2 regions of the Dactylosporangium sp. NPDC049525 genome follow, and region 2 is predicted to be linked to the other one. Evidence: riboswitches for the same ligand, from Rfam matches in the RefSeq annotation. Region 2 holds a riboswitch; the other holds the start of a gene.
The links. A riboswitch is a leader RNA that binds a small molecule or an ion and turns the genes downstream of it on or off. The one in region 2 is predicted to bind glycine.

Region 1: it holds a riboswitch for glycine, as region 2 does, so the genes downstream of both, gcvT (glycine cleavage system aminomethyltransferase GcvT) here and gcvP (aminomethyl-transferring glycine dehydrogenase) in region 2, are expected to answer to the same signal.

The regions. Positions count from the first base shown of each region.
Region 1 is NZ_JBFAPO010000043.1:19,632-24,708, forward strand. It holds gene AB0K00_RS40605 (hypothetical protein) at 1-78, opposite strand, end outside; gene AB0K00_RS40610 (L-serine ammonia-lyase) at 103-1,449, opposite strand; gene gcvH (glycine cleavage system protein GcvH) at 1,455-1,814, opposite strand; gene gcvT (glycine cleavage system aminomethyltransferase GcvT) at 1,820-2,878, opposite strand; glycine riboswitch at 3,045-3,139, opposite strand; gene AB0K00_RS40625 (endo-1,4-beta-xylanase) at 3,378-4,745, shown strand; gene AB0K00_RS40630 (lytic polysaccharide monooxygenase) at 4,947-5,077, shown strand, end outside.
Region 2 is NZ_JBFAPO010000038.1:92,375-97,451, reverse strand. It holds gene AB0K00_RS38440 (hypothetical protein) at 186-596, shown strand; gene AB0K00_RS38435 (hypothetical protein) at 620-2,281, opposite strand; tRNA gene AB0K00_RS38430 (tRNA-OTHER) at 2,312-2,384, opposite strand; gene AB0K00_RS38425 (hypothetical protein) at 2,526-3,596, shown strand; glycine riboswitch at 3,699-3,793, shown strand; gene gcvP (aminomethyl-transferring glycine dehydrogenase) at 3,868-5,077, shown strand, end outside.

The DNA of each region.
Region 1 (5,077 bases), on a different contig from region 2:
GGTCCAGTAGTCGGTGTCCCGCGGCCGCAGCCCCGCAATCTCCCGGGCCACCTCACCGCCGTCAAGGACCCGCTGCACCGCCTCAGTCTCCCACCGATCCCGTCAACACTCGATGACCGTGACTGCCAGTCCCCCGCGGGCGGTCTCCTTGTACTTGACCGACATGTCGCGGCCGGTGTCGCGCATCGTGCGGATGGCCTTGTCGAGGGTGACCTTGTGGCTGCCGTTGCCGTTGAGGGCGAGCCGGGCCGCGTTGATGGCCTTGACGCTGGCGATGGCGTTGCGTTCGATGCAGGGGATCTGGACCAGGCCGCCGACGGGGTCGCAGGTGAGGCCCAGGTTGTGTTCGAGGCCGATCTCGGCGGCGTTCTCGACCTGTTCCGGGGTGCCGCCGAGGACCTCGCACAGCCCGGCCGCCGCCATCGCGCACGCGGAGCCGACCTCGCCCTGGCAGCCGACCTCGGCGCCGGAGATGGAGGCGTTGCCCTTGATGAGGATGCCGACGGCGGCGGCGGTGAGCAGGAACCGGGCGACACCGTCGTCGGTGGCGCCGGGCACGAACCGCGTGTAGTAGTGCAGGACCGCGGGGATGATGCCGGCGGCGCCGTTGGTGGGTGCGGTGACGATCCGGCCGCCGGAGGCGTTCTCCTCGTTGACGGCGAGGGCGAAGAGGTTGACCCAGTCCAGGACCCGCAGCGGGTCCTCCGTCCCGTCGTCGGCCTTGAGGTCGCGGAACAGGGCGGGCGCGCGGCGGGGGACGCGCAGCCCGCCGGGCAGGACGCCTTCGCGGTCGCAGCCGCGTTCGACGCAGGCCTGCATCACCGACCACAGGTCCAGCAGGCCGGCGCGGGTGTCAGCGTCGGGGCGCCAGGCGCGTTCGTTGGCGTACATGACGGCGCTCATCGGCAGGTCCAGCTCCCGGCACAGGGCGAGCAGCTCACCGCCGGTGCTGAACGGGTGCGGCAGGACGGTGGTGTCGGCGACGATGCCGGTGTCGCCGACGACGAAGCCGCCGCCGACGGAGAAGTACGTGCGTTCCGCGACCAGCTGCCCGGCCGGGTCCCAGGCGTGGAAGCGCATGCCGTTGGGGTGTTCGGGCAGCGACTTGCGGCGGTGCAGGACGACGTCGGCGTCGCTGTCGAACGGGATTTCACGACCACCGGACAGCCGCAGCCGGCCGGTGCGGCGGATGTCGGCGACGCGTTCGTCGGCGGTGTCGGTGTCGACCGTCGCCGGGTCCTCGCCGAGCAGGCCGAGGACGACGGCCTTCGCGGAGCCGTGGCCGTGGCCGGTGGCGCCGAGCGAGCCGAACAGCTCCGCCTTCACCCGGCCGACCTCGACGGTGTCCAATGTGGACGCGAAGCGGTGGGCGGCGCGCATCGGGCCGACGGTGTGCGACGAGGACGGGCCGATGCCGACGGAGTACAGGTCGAACGCGCTCAACGCCACCGGGCTCACCCGACCAGTGCGGTGTAGGCGGCCGCGTCGAGCAGGTCCGGGGTACCGGCGACGCGGAGCTTGAACAGCCAGCCGCGTTCGTACGGGTCGTCGTTGAGCAGGCCCGGCTCGGCGACGAGCGCGTCGTTGACCTCGGTGACGGTGCCGTCGGCGGGGGCGACGAGGTCGCTGACGGACTTCGTCGACTCGACCTCCCCGCACGGCGTGCCGGCGGTGACGGTGGCGCCGACGTCGGGAAGCTGGACGTAGACGATGTCGCCGAGCGCGGCGGCGGCGAACGCGGTGATACCGACGACGCCGTCGTGCAGCCATTCGTGGTCGCGGGTGTAGGACAGGTGCGGCGGGATCGCGGACATGATGCTCACCTCTGCGAGGAGTAGAAGGGCAGCGCGACGACGTCGGCGTCGACGCCGGCACCGCGGACGTCGACGGTGAGCCGGGTGCCGGGCGCGGACCGGCCGGTGGGGACGTAGGCCATCGCGACGGGATGGCCGAGGGTCGGCGAGAGCGCGCCGCTGGTGACCGCGCCGATCTGGGCGCCGGTCGCGGGGTCGAGCACCGGGTAGCCGCGCCGGGGCGCGCGGCGGGTGCCGGTGACGAGACCGACGAGGACGTCGGCCGGGCCGTCGGCGCGCTGGCGGCGCAGGGCGGCGGCACCGACGAAGCCGGGCTTGTCGAAGGCGACGACCCGTTCGAGGCCGGCCTGCAGCGGCGTGACCCGGACGGACAGTTCGTGGCCGTACAACGCCATCCCGGCCTCCAGCCGCAGCGTGTCGCGGCAGGCGAGCCCCGCGGGTTCGGGGCCGCGGCCGAGCAGGGACTGCCAGACGGTGCCGGCGTCCTCGGGGCGGCAGTACACCTCGAAGCCGTCCTCGCCCGTGTACCCGGTCCTGGCCAGCAGCACACTCCGGCCGGCCACCGTGAACTCGCGGATCGCGTAGTAGCGCAGCGGTCCCGGGTCGAGCATCGCCGCGGCGGCGGGCCCCTGCACCGCGACGAGGGCCCAGTCCGCGGACGCGTCGCGGACGCCGACCTGGAAGCCGTCGGCGTGCTCGCGGAGCATGGCGTAGACGACGGCGGTGTTCGCCGCGTTGGCCACCACCAGGTAGCGGCGGTCGGCGAGGCGGTAGACGACGAGGTCGTCGAGGACACCGCCGGTGTCGTGGCAGAGCATGGTGTACCGGGCCCGCCCGACCGCGAGCGTCGACAGCCGGCCGACGAGCGCGTAGTCGAGGAAACGGCCCGCGTCGGCGCCGGTGATCTCGAGCTCGCCCATGTGGGACAGGTCGAAGAGTCCGGCGGTGCGGCGCACGGCGTGGTGCTCGGCCAGCTCGCCGCGGTAGCGCAGCGGCATCCGCCAGCCGGCGAAGTCGGTGAAGGTGGCACCCAGATCGCGGTGCACATCGAACAGTGGCGTCACGTGAGGCTCCCTGGGTCCGGATGCCGTCGCGGACGGCACCCTGCTGGGTGACCTCCCCGCTCTGTCATCGGAACCTGAGAGCTTCACCGCCCTGCCCGCGACGTGCCGGGTGGGCGGTTTGCACCGTTGGCGCAGGACAGTGATCGTCCTGACTTTCCAGAGTCGCCTGACCGCGGCGGTACCTGTGCCTGAGAGATTCTGGGGAGAACATTGCTCCTTCGGCGCCCCGGTGGTGACCGGGGGCTCTCCCGTCGCGGGTCGTGCAGCGCGATGTGCAGTTGTGATCAGGACCGTATGACCCGCCGCCCCACCGCGTCAAGCACGCCCCGTGCTGCAACTTTCACAGATCAAGTTTCGAAACTCGCTGTTCGCGCCGCCGCACGCTGCGCCGACGCCGCTACCTGGAATCGGTGCGCCGCCGGCCGGGGTCGCCAGGGTTGCGTTGATCGATGCTGATCGGGTTCCCCGCCGAACATGTTTCGAAACGGAAGGCGTTGTGATGGACAGGAATCGAAAACGGGCTCTGGGTGCCGCGGGTGCGGGTGCCGTCGCGGTGGCGGTGGTGTTGGGCGTGGTGTCCACGGCCGCCGCGGCCGGGTCGACGTTGCACACCGCCGCGGCGGACCGGGGCCGCTACTTCGGTACGGCGGTTGCGGCGTACAAGCTCAGCGACAGTGTGTACAGCACCATCCTGGATCGTGAGTTCGGGATGGTGACGCCGGAGAACGAGATGAAGTGGGACGCGACGGAGCCGTCGCAGGGGTCGTTCTCCTACGGCTCCGCCGACCAGATCGTGGCGCATGCCCAGGCGCACAACCAGCGGGTGCGTGGGCATGCGCTGGCGTGGCATTCGCAGCAGCCCGGGTGGGCGCAGAACATGTCCGGTACGGCGTTGCGCAATGCGATGGTCAACCATGTGACGCAGGTGGCGACGCATTACAAGGGCAAGATCTATGCGTGGGACGTGGTGAACGAGGCGTTCGCCGATGGTGGTGGCGGCGGGCGGCGTGACTCGAACCTGCAGCGCACCGGCAACGACTGGATCGAGGTCGCGTTCCGCACCGCCCGGGCCGCGGACCCGGCCGCGAAGCTGTGTTACAACGACTACAACACCGACGGGCAGAACGCGAAGTCCAACGCCGTGTACGCGATGGTGCAGGACTTCAAGGCCCGTGGGGTGCCGATCGACTGCGTCGGGTTCCAGTCGCACTTCAACAGCGCCAGCCCGGTGCCGTCGGACTATCAGGCGAACCTGCAGCGCTTCGCCAACCTCGGCGTGGACGTGCAGATCACCGAGCTGGACATCGAGGGCTCCGGCAGCACCCAGGCCGACAACTACCGCCGGGTCGTCGAGGGCTGCCTGGGCGTGACCCGCTGCACCGGCATCACCGTGTGGGGCATCCGTGACAGCGACTCCTGGCGCGCGTCCGGTACCCCGCTGCTGTTCGACGGCAACGGCAACAAGAAGGCCGCGTACACCAGCACGCTGACCGCCCTCGGCGGCGGAGGACCCACCTCCAGCCCGCCCGTGAGCAGCAGCGCCAGCTCCCAGCCGCCCACGAGCAGCTCCCCGCCGCCGAACCCGACCGGCGGCTGCACCGCCACCGTGTCGGTCAACCAGTGGCAGGGCGGGTTCGTCGCCACCGTCCGCGTCACCGCCGGCAGCGCGGGCACCAACGCATGGACCGTCACCATGCCGCTGCCGTCCGGGATCACCGTCACCAACTCCTGGAACGTGACCCGCAACGGCAACACGTTCACCAACGTGTCGTACAACGGCCGCATCAACCCCGGCCAGTACACGGAGTTCGGCCTCCAGGCGACCGGCACCGCCGGCACCCTCACCCCCACCTGCGCGGCCTCCTGACCCCATCGGCCGAGCCGGCCCTGGCCCCTCGGCCTACCGGCCCCGCCCCGAGTTTCTTCGGGGCGGGGCCGGCTTGCATTCACCGTGATCCATGCCTCGGGTATCATGGACGCGGGAGCCGTACAGCGCCGCGGACAGCCCCTGAGCTGCGCCGTAGGCGTCGACATGCACGCCATTCGCATCGACGTGACGGAGCTCCCTGTGCAACTTTCAGCCCGTGCCAGACGCCTCACCATCGGCGCCGCCGCCATCCTGACCGCCGCCATGGCCGCGGTCGTCGTCGCCCAGAGTCCCGCCTCAGCCCACGGCTCGATCACCGACCCGCCGTCGCG
Region 2 (5,077 bases):
CGGACATCGATGCATCGTCACGGCATGATCACCCACCGGGGTCGATGCCGCGCTTGCCCCACGCGATCACATACCGGACGGTTCGACCAGCCTGTCACGGTGGCACGTTCGGAGGATTCCGCCCTGCTGGACAGCCCGTACCGTCGATGATGTCACCAAGTGTTAGCAACTGAGGGGGATCTCCCATGAGCGACTTCGACACCGGCGCCGACTACGGCCACGTCGAGGCGGGTCAGGAGCACGAGTCGCTGGACCAGCTCCACCAGGTCGAGGGCAGCGAGAACGACTACAACTCGCAGTTCGGCGTCTACGAGCAGGACCACGCCTCGGCCGAGTCCACCAGCTTCGACCAGGGCCACCACGTGGAGTACTCGAACCCGTCGGGCGAGCACTACGAGGAGTCGGACTTCACGTCGTACGACCACAACGAGGCCGAGGCCGACCACATCTTCGCCGCCGAGGGCTCCGAGTCCTCGCACGCGTCGGAGTTCGGCCAGCTCGACGCCCTCCAGCACCAGCTGGACACGTCGTTCGCCTCTGCCACCGAGCTGCACACCGGTGGCGGCGCGGGCGAGCTCGGCGTCGCGTCCAACTGAGCTCCAGCATCACCCGAAGCCGGTCAGCCCCGCAGCTGGCCGGCTTCGGCGTTTTCCTGCCCTGTTTCGAGCCGGGTCCGCCCGTCTGGAAAGGACAGCTGGGGGAGCGCGCCGGCGTCGTTCAGGGCCATGATCAGACCGGGCGGCGCCGAATGGCCCAGGGCCTCGCACATCGGGGTGTAGCCGCGCCGGTCGACGGCGTTCACGTCGAGGCCTTCCGCGAGCAGCCGGGGCAGCAGCTCGGGCTCGAACTGGTGCGCCCTGTGCAGCAGGGTCCGGCCCAGGCCGTCGCGGATGTGCGGGTCCATGCCCGCGTCGAGCAGCGCCAGCACCACCCGGGCGCCGCCGTGCTCCATCCGCCGCCACAGGTCACGCCGGTAGTCCCGCAGGCGTCTCGGGGTGGCACCGTCGCCGGCGTGCCACGCGGACTCGGCCGCGAAGCAGCCGGCGATCGCGCCGCCGAAGGCGCGAAGCGCATGCTCGCGTCGCCGCTCGGCGTCGGTGTGGTGGAGCAGTTCGAGTCGCCCGCCCCGCAGGCCGATCCAGTGCCATTCCCCGCCGCACCGGACCCGGATCCGCTCGCCGGCGGCGAAACCGGCGGGCACGACGTCCTGGACCGGCCGGGGCCCGGCGGGCCGCACATCGGGGAACAGGGCGGCCCGGACCAGCGGGTGCAGCTGCTCGACGCCGATCCAGCCGTGCCGGACCAGGTCCAGGTCGACCGGGGGGCGCAGCAGCGCCGGATGCAGGCAGAGGCCGGCGCGGACCGGGCCCTGCCGCGTCGACCCGGCCGGCCGCCGGGTGATCTGGTTGTGCGCCCCTGCCGCCTCGAGGCACAGCTGCATCGGGGGTTTCCGGAACCGTTGCCAGGACAGGACGCCGCGCAGCTCCCAGGTCCGGCGGCCGAACTGGGCGGTGAGGCGCCGCAGCTCGCGGGCGGCGACCTGCGGATCCATGCCGCGCAGCAGGTCGATCCCCCACGGTGACCAGTTGCCGGCCTCCGGGTCGATCAACCATCCGGCCGCCCGGAAGGCCCGCTCGATTTCCGCGAGCCCGTCGTCTTCCGCGAGCCCGTCGTCGTCGAACTCCTCGTCCGGCCAGAGATCAGCGGCCTGATCGACCGGCCACGGTTCGCCGGCCTGATCGACCGGCCATGGATCGCCGGCGTGCGTGATCGGCTGCGGGTCGCCGGGCGGTGCAGCAGTGCGCGGGTCGCCGGCGGGCGGCGGGACCGCGGCGGATTGCGTCGCCTCGCGCAGCTCGCCCGCGCGGCGGGCGTCCCACAGGTGCGCCGGCAGCGGGAAGGCCGGCCCCTCGGCGATGTCGCCGGCCCGCACGGCGTGCAGGGTGAGCCGCTGCGAGCTGGACTCCCAGACCGGCGACCGGACGCCGAGGACCATGGTGTCGGCGGTGACCGGCCCGTCGGGCGCCAGCACGTAGCGCATGCCGGTGGCCAGCGCCCCGGTCCCGTCCATCGCCCGCGGCAGGTGCCAGCGCAGCAGGTCGGGTGCGAACCCGGCGAGCAGGTCCGCGACGGGTCCCGCGTCGTCGAACGCGACGGTGACCCGGGCCGCCGCGCACGCCGCCCGCCAGTCGCCGCGTTCCCGGGCCTCGGCGCACTCGGCGATCATCCACTCGGGCACCGCGTACCGGCGGATCACCGGCCAGTCGCCCGCAGCGCCCATCAGCGTGCCTCCATCCCCGTTGCGAGGCGGCGAAGCCGACCGGATTCGAACCGGCGTCCTCCTGTGTGCAGCCATGGCGCGACGACCTCTGCGCTACGGCTTCGCCGCGCCGCAGCATACGTGCCGGGCCGCGGCCGGCCCGCGGTCGGCTCGGGGTCGGCTCGGGGGCAGCGGCCGTCGGACAGCGGGTCCGGGTATGGTGCCGACTGGTCCGTGAGGATCGGGGACCGACCCGAGGAGGATCATGAGGCGCAATGCCGCGCTGGCGGTCATGGTGGCGTTCGCGATGACCGCGAGCGTGAGTGGTTGCAGCTCGTCCGGTGGCGCCGGTGACGCCACCCCGGCCGCGGGCTCGTCGGCCTCGCAGCCGGGCGCCGCGGCCCTGGGGTCCGCCGGCCAGCAGCCGTCGGGGGCGGCATCAGGGTCGCCGTCCGTCGCGGCGCCGGCCGGTTGCACGATCTTCCCCGCCGACAACGTCTGGCACGCCGACGTGTCGAAGCTGCCGGTCCACCGTGACTCGGCCGCCTGGGTCAACAGCATCGGCGCCGCCGCGCACGCCCACCCCGACTTCGGCGCGGGCCTCATCGACGGTGCGCCGTTCGGCATCCCGGTCACGACGGTCGGCGCCGGCCAGGCCACGGTCAAGGTCACCTTCGACTACGCCGACGAGAGCGACAAGGGCCCCTACCCGATCCCGCGCAACGCCCGGATCGAGGGCGGCCCGAACGCCGACGGCGACCGGCACGTCATCGTCCACGACACCGCCGCCTGCAAGGCCTACGAGCTCTTCGACGCCCACCAGAACGGCGACGGCTCCTGGAAGGCCGGCTCGGGCGCCGTCTACGACCTGCGCCGCAACGACCTGCGCAAGACCGGCTGGACGTCGGCGGACGCCGCGGGCCTGTCGATCCTCGCCGGGCTGCCGCGGGCCGACGAGGCCACGGCCGGCCGGATCGACCACGCCATCCGCTTCACCGCGCCCCGCACGAAGAAGGCCTACGTGTGGCCGGCCCGCCACGCGGCGTCGTCCTCGACCGACGCGGCGCTGCCCCCGATGGGCGCCCGTTTCCGCCTGAAGGCGTCGGTGGACATCTCCAAGTTTCCTCCCCAGGCCCGCGCGGTGGCGCAGGCGCTCAAGCAATACGGCGCGATCCTCGCCGACAATGGCTCGCCGTGGTTCTTCTCCGGCACCCAGGACGACAAGTGGAACAACGAGCAGCTCAACGCGTTGAAGGGCCTCACCGGCAAGGACTTCGAGGCGGTGGACGGGTCGCTGCTGATGGTGGAGGCCAACTCCGCCCGCTGCCGTCCCTGAATCATAACCTAGCTTCCTAGGACGCACCAGCGACTGTGGCGGCGGCCACTGGCGCACGGTCATGGTCAAGTCCGCGGCAGTTGGTAGATTGGGCATGCCGGCAATACCCGCGCGGGAGAGATCGTCTGCAGCCAGGACGGCGCCGAAGGGGCAAATCCTCCCCGGAACCTCTCAGGCAGAAGGACCGCGACGGGTTGGCACCTCTGGAGGCCACACGACAGAGGGGGAGGGACGTGCGGACCCCCGACCCCGGATCCAGAGAGTGTGGCCAATGACCAACTTTGCCAGCCGGCACATCGGACCGTCGCCGGACGAGCAGTCGCGGATGCTCAAGACCGTCGGCTACGACTCCGTCGAGGCGTTGATGACCGCGGCCATCCCGGGATCGATCCGCTGGCACCAGCCCCTGGCGCTGCCTCCCGCCGCGTCCGAGGCCGAGGTGCTGGGGGAGCTGCGGGCCCTCGCTTCGGCAAACCGGACGCTGGTCAGCATGATCGGCGTGGGGTATTACGGCACCCACACCCCGCCGGTGATCATGCGCAACGTGCTGGAAGACCCTTCGTGGTACACGGCCTACACGCCGTACCAGCCGGAGATCAGCCAGGGGCGCCTCGAGGCGCTGCTCAACTTCCAGACGGTGATCGCCGACCTGACCGGCCTGCCGGTCGCCGGGGCGTCACTGCTGGACGAGGCGACCGCCGCCGCCGAGGCGATGACCCTCGCGCGCCGGTCGTCGAAGGTGAAGGCCGACGTGTATGTCGTCGACGCCGACGTGCTGCCGCAGACCCTGGCCGTGATCCGCACCAGGGCCGAGCCGCTCGGCATCACGATCCACGTGGCCGACCTCGCGGCCGACGACCTGCCGGAGGAGTTCTTCGGCATCCACCTGCAGTATCCGGGCGCGTCCGGCGCGGTCCGCGACTTCGAGCAGCTCACCGCGCGGGCGCACGAAAAGCAGGCGATCGTCACGTTTGCCGCGGACCTGCTCGCGCTGTGCCTGCTGCGGGAGCCGGGCGCGTTCGGCGCCGACGTCGCGGTCGGCAGCGCCCAGCGCTTCGGGGTGCCGATGGGCTTCGGCGGGCCGCACGCCGGCTACATGTCGGTGCGCAAGGGCCTGGAGCGCACGCTGCCCGGCCGGCTCGTCGGCGTGTCGAAGGACGCGGACGGCGCCCCGGCCTACCGGCTGGCGCTGCAGACCCGGGAGCAGCACATCCGGCGGGAGAAGGCGACCAGCAACATCTGCACCGCACAGGTGCTCCTCGCCGTCACGGCCAGCATGTATGCGGTGTACCACGGCCCGGACGGGCTGCGGGGGATCGCGTCGCGGACCCACGACATGGCGGTGCGCCTGGCCGCGGGCCTGCGCGCCGGCGGGGTGACCACGGAGCACGAGGCGTTCTTCGACACGGTGACGGCGGTGGTGCCGGGTGAGGCGGCGAAGGTCGTCGCGGCCGCCGCGGACCGCGGGATCAACCTGCGGC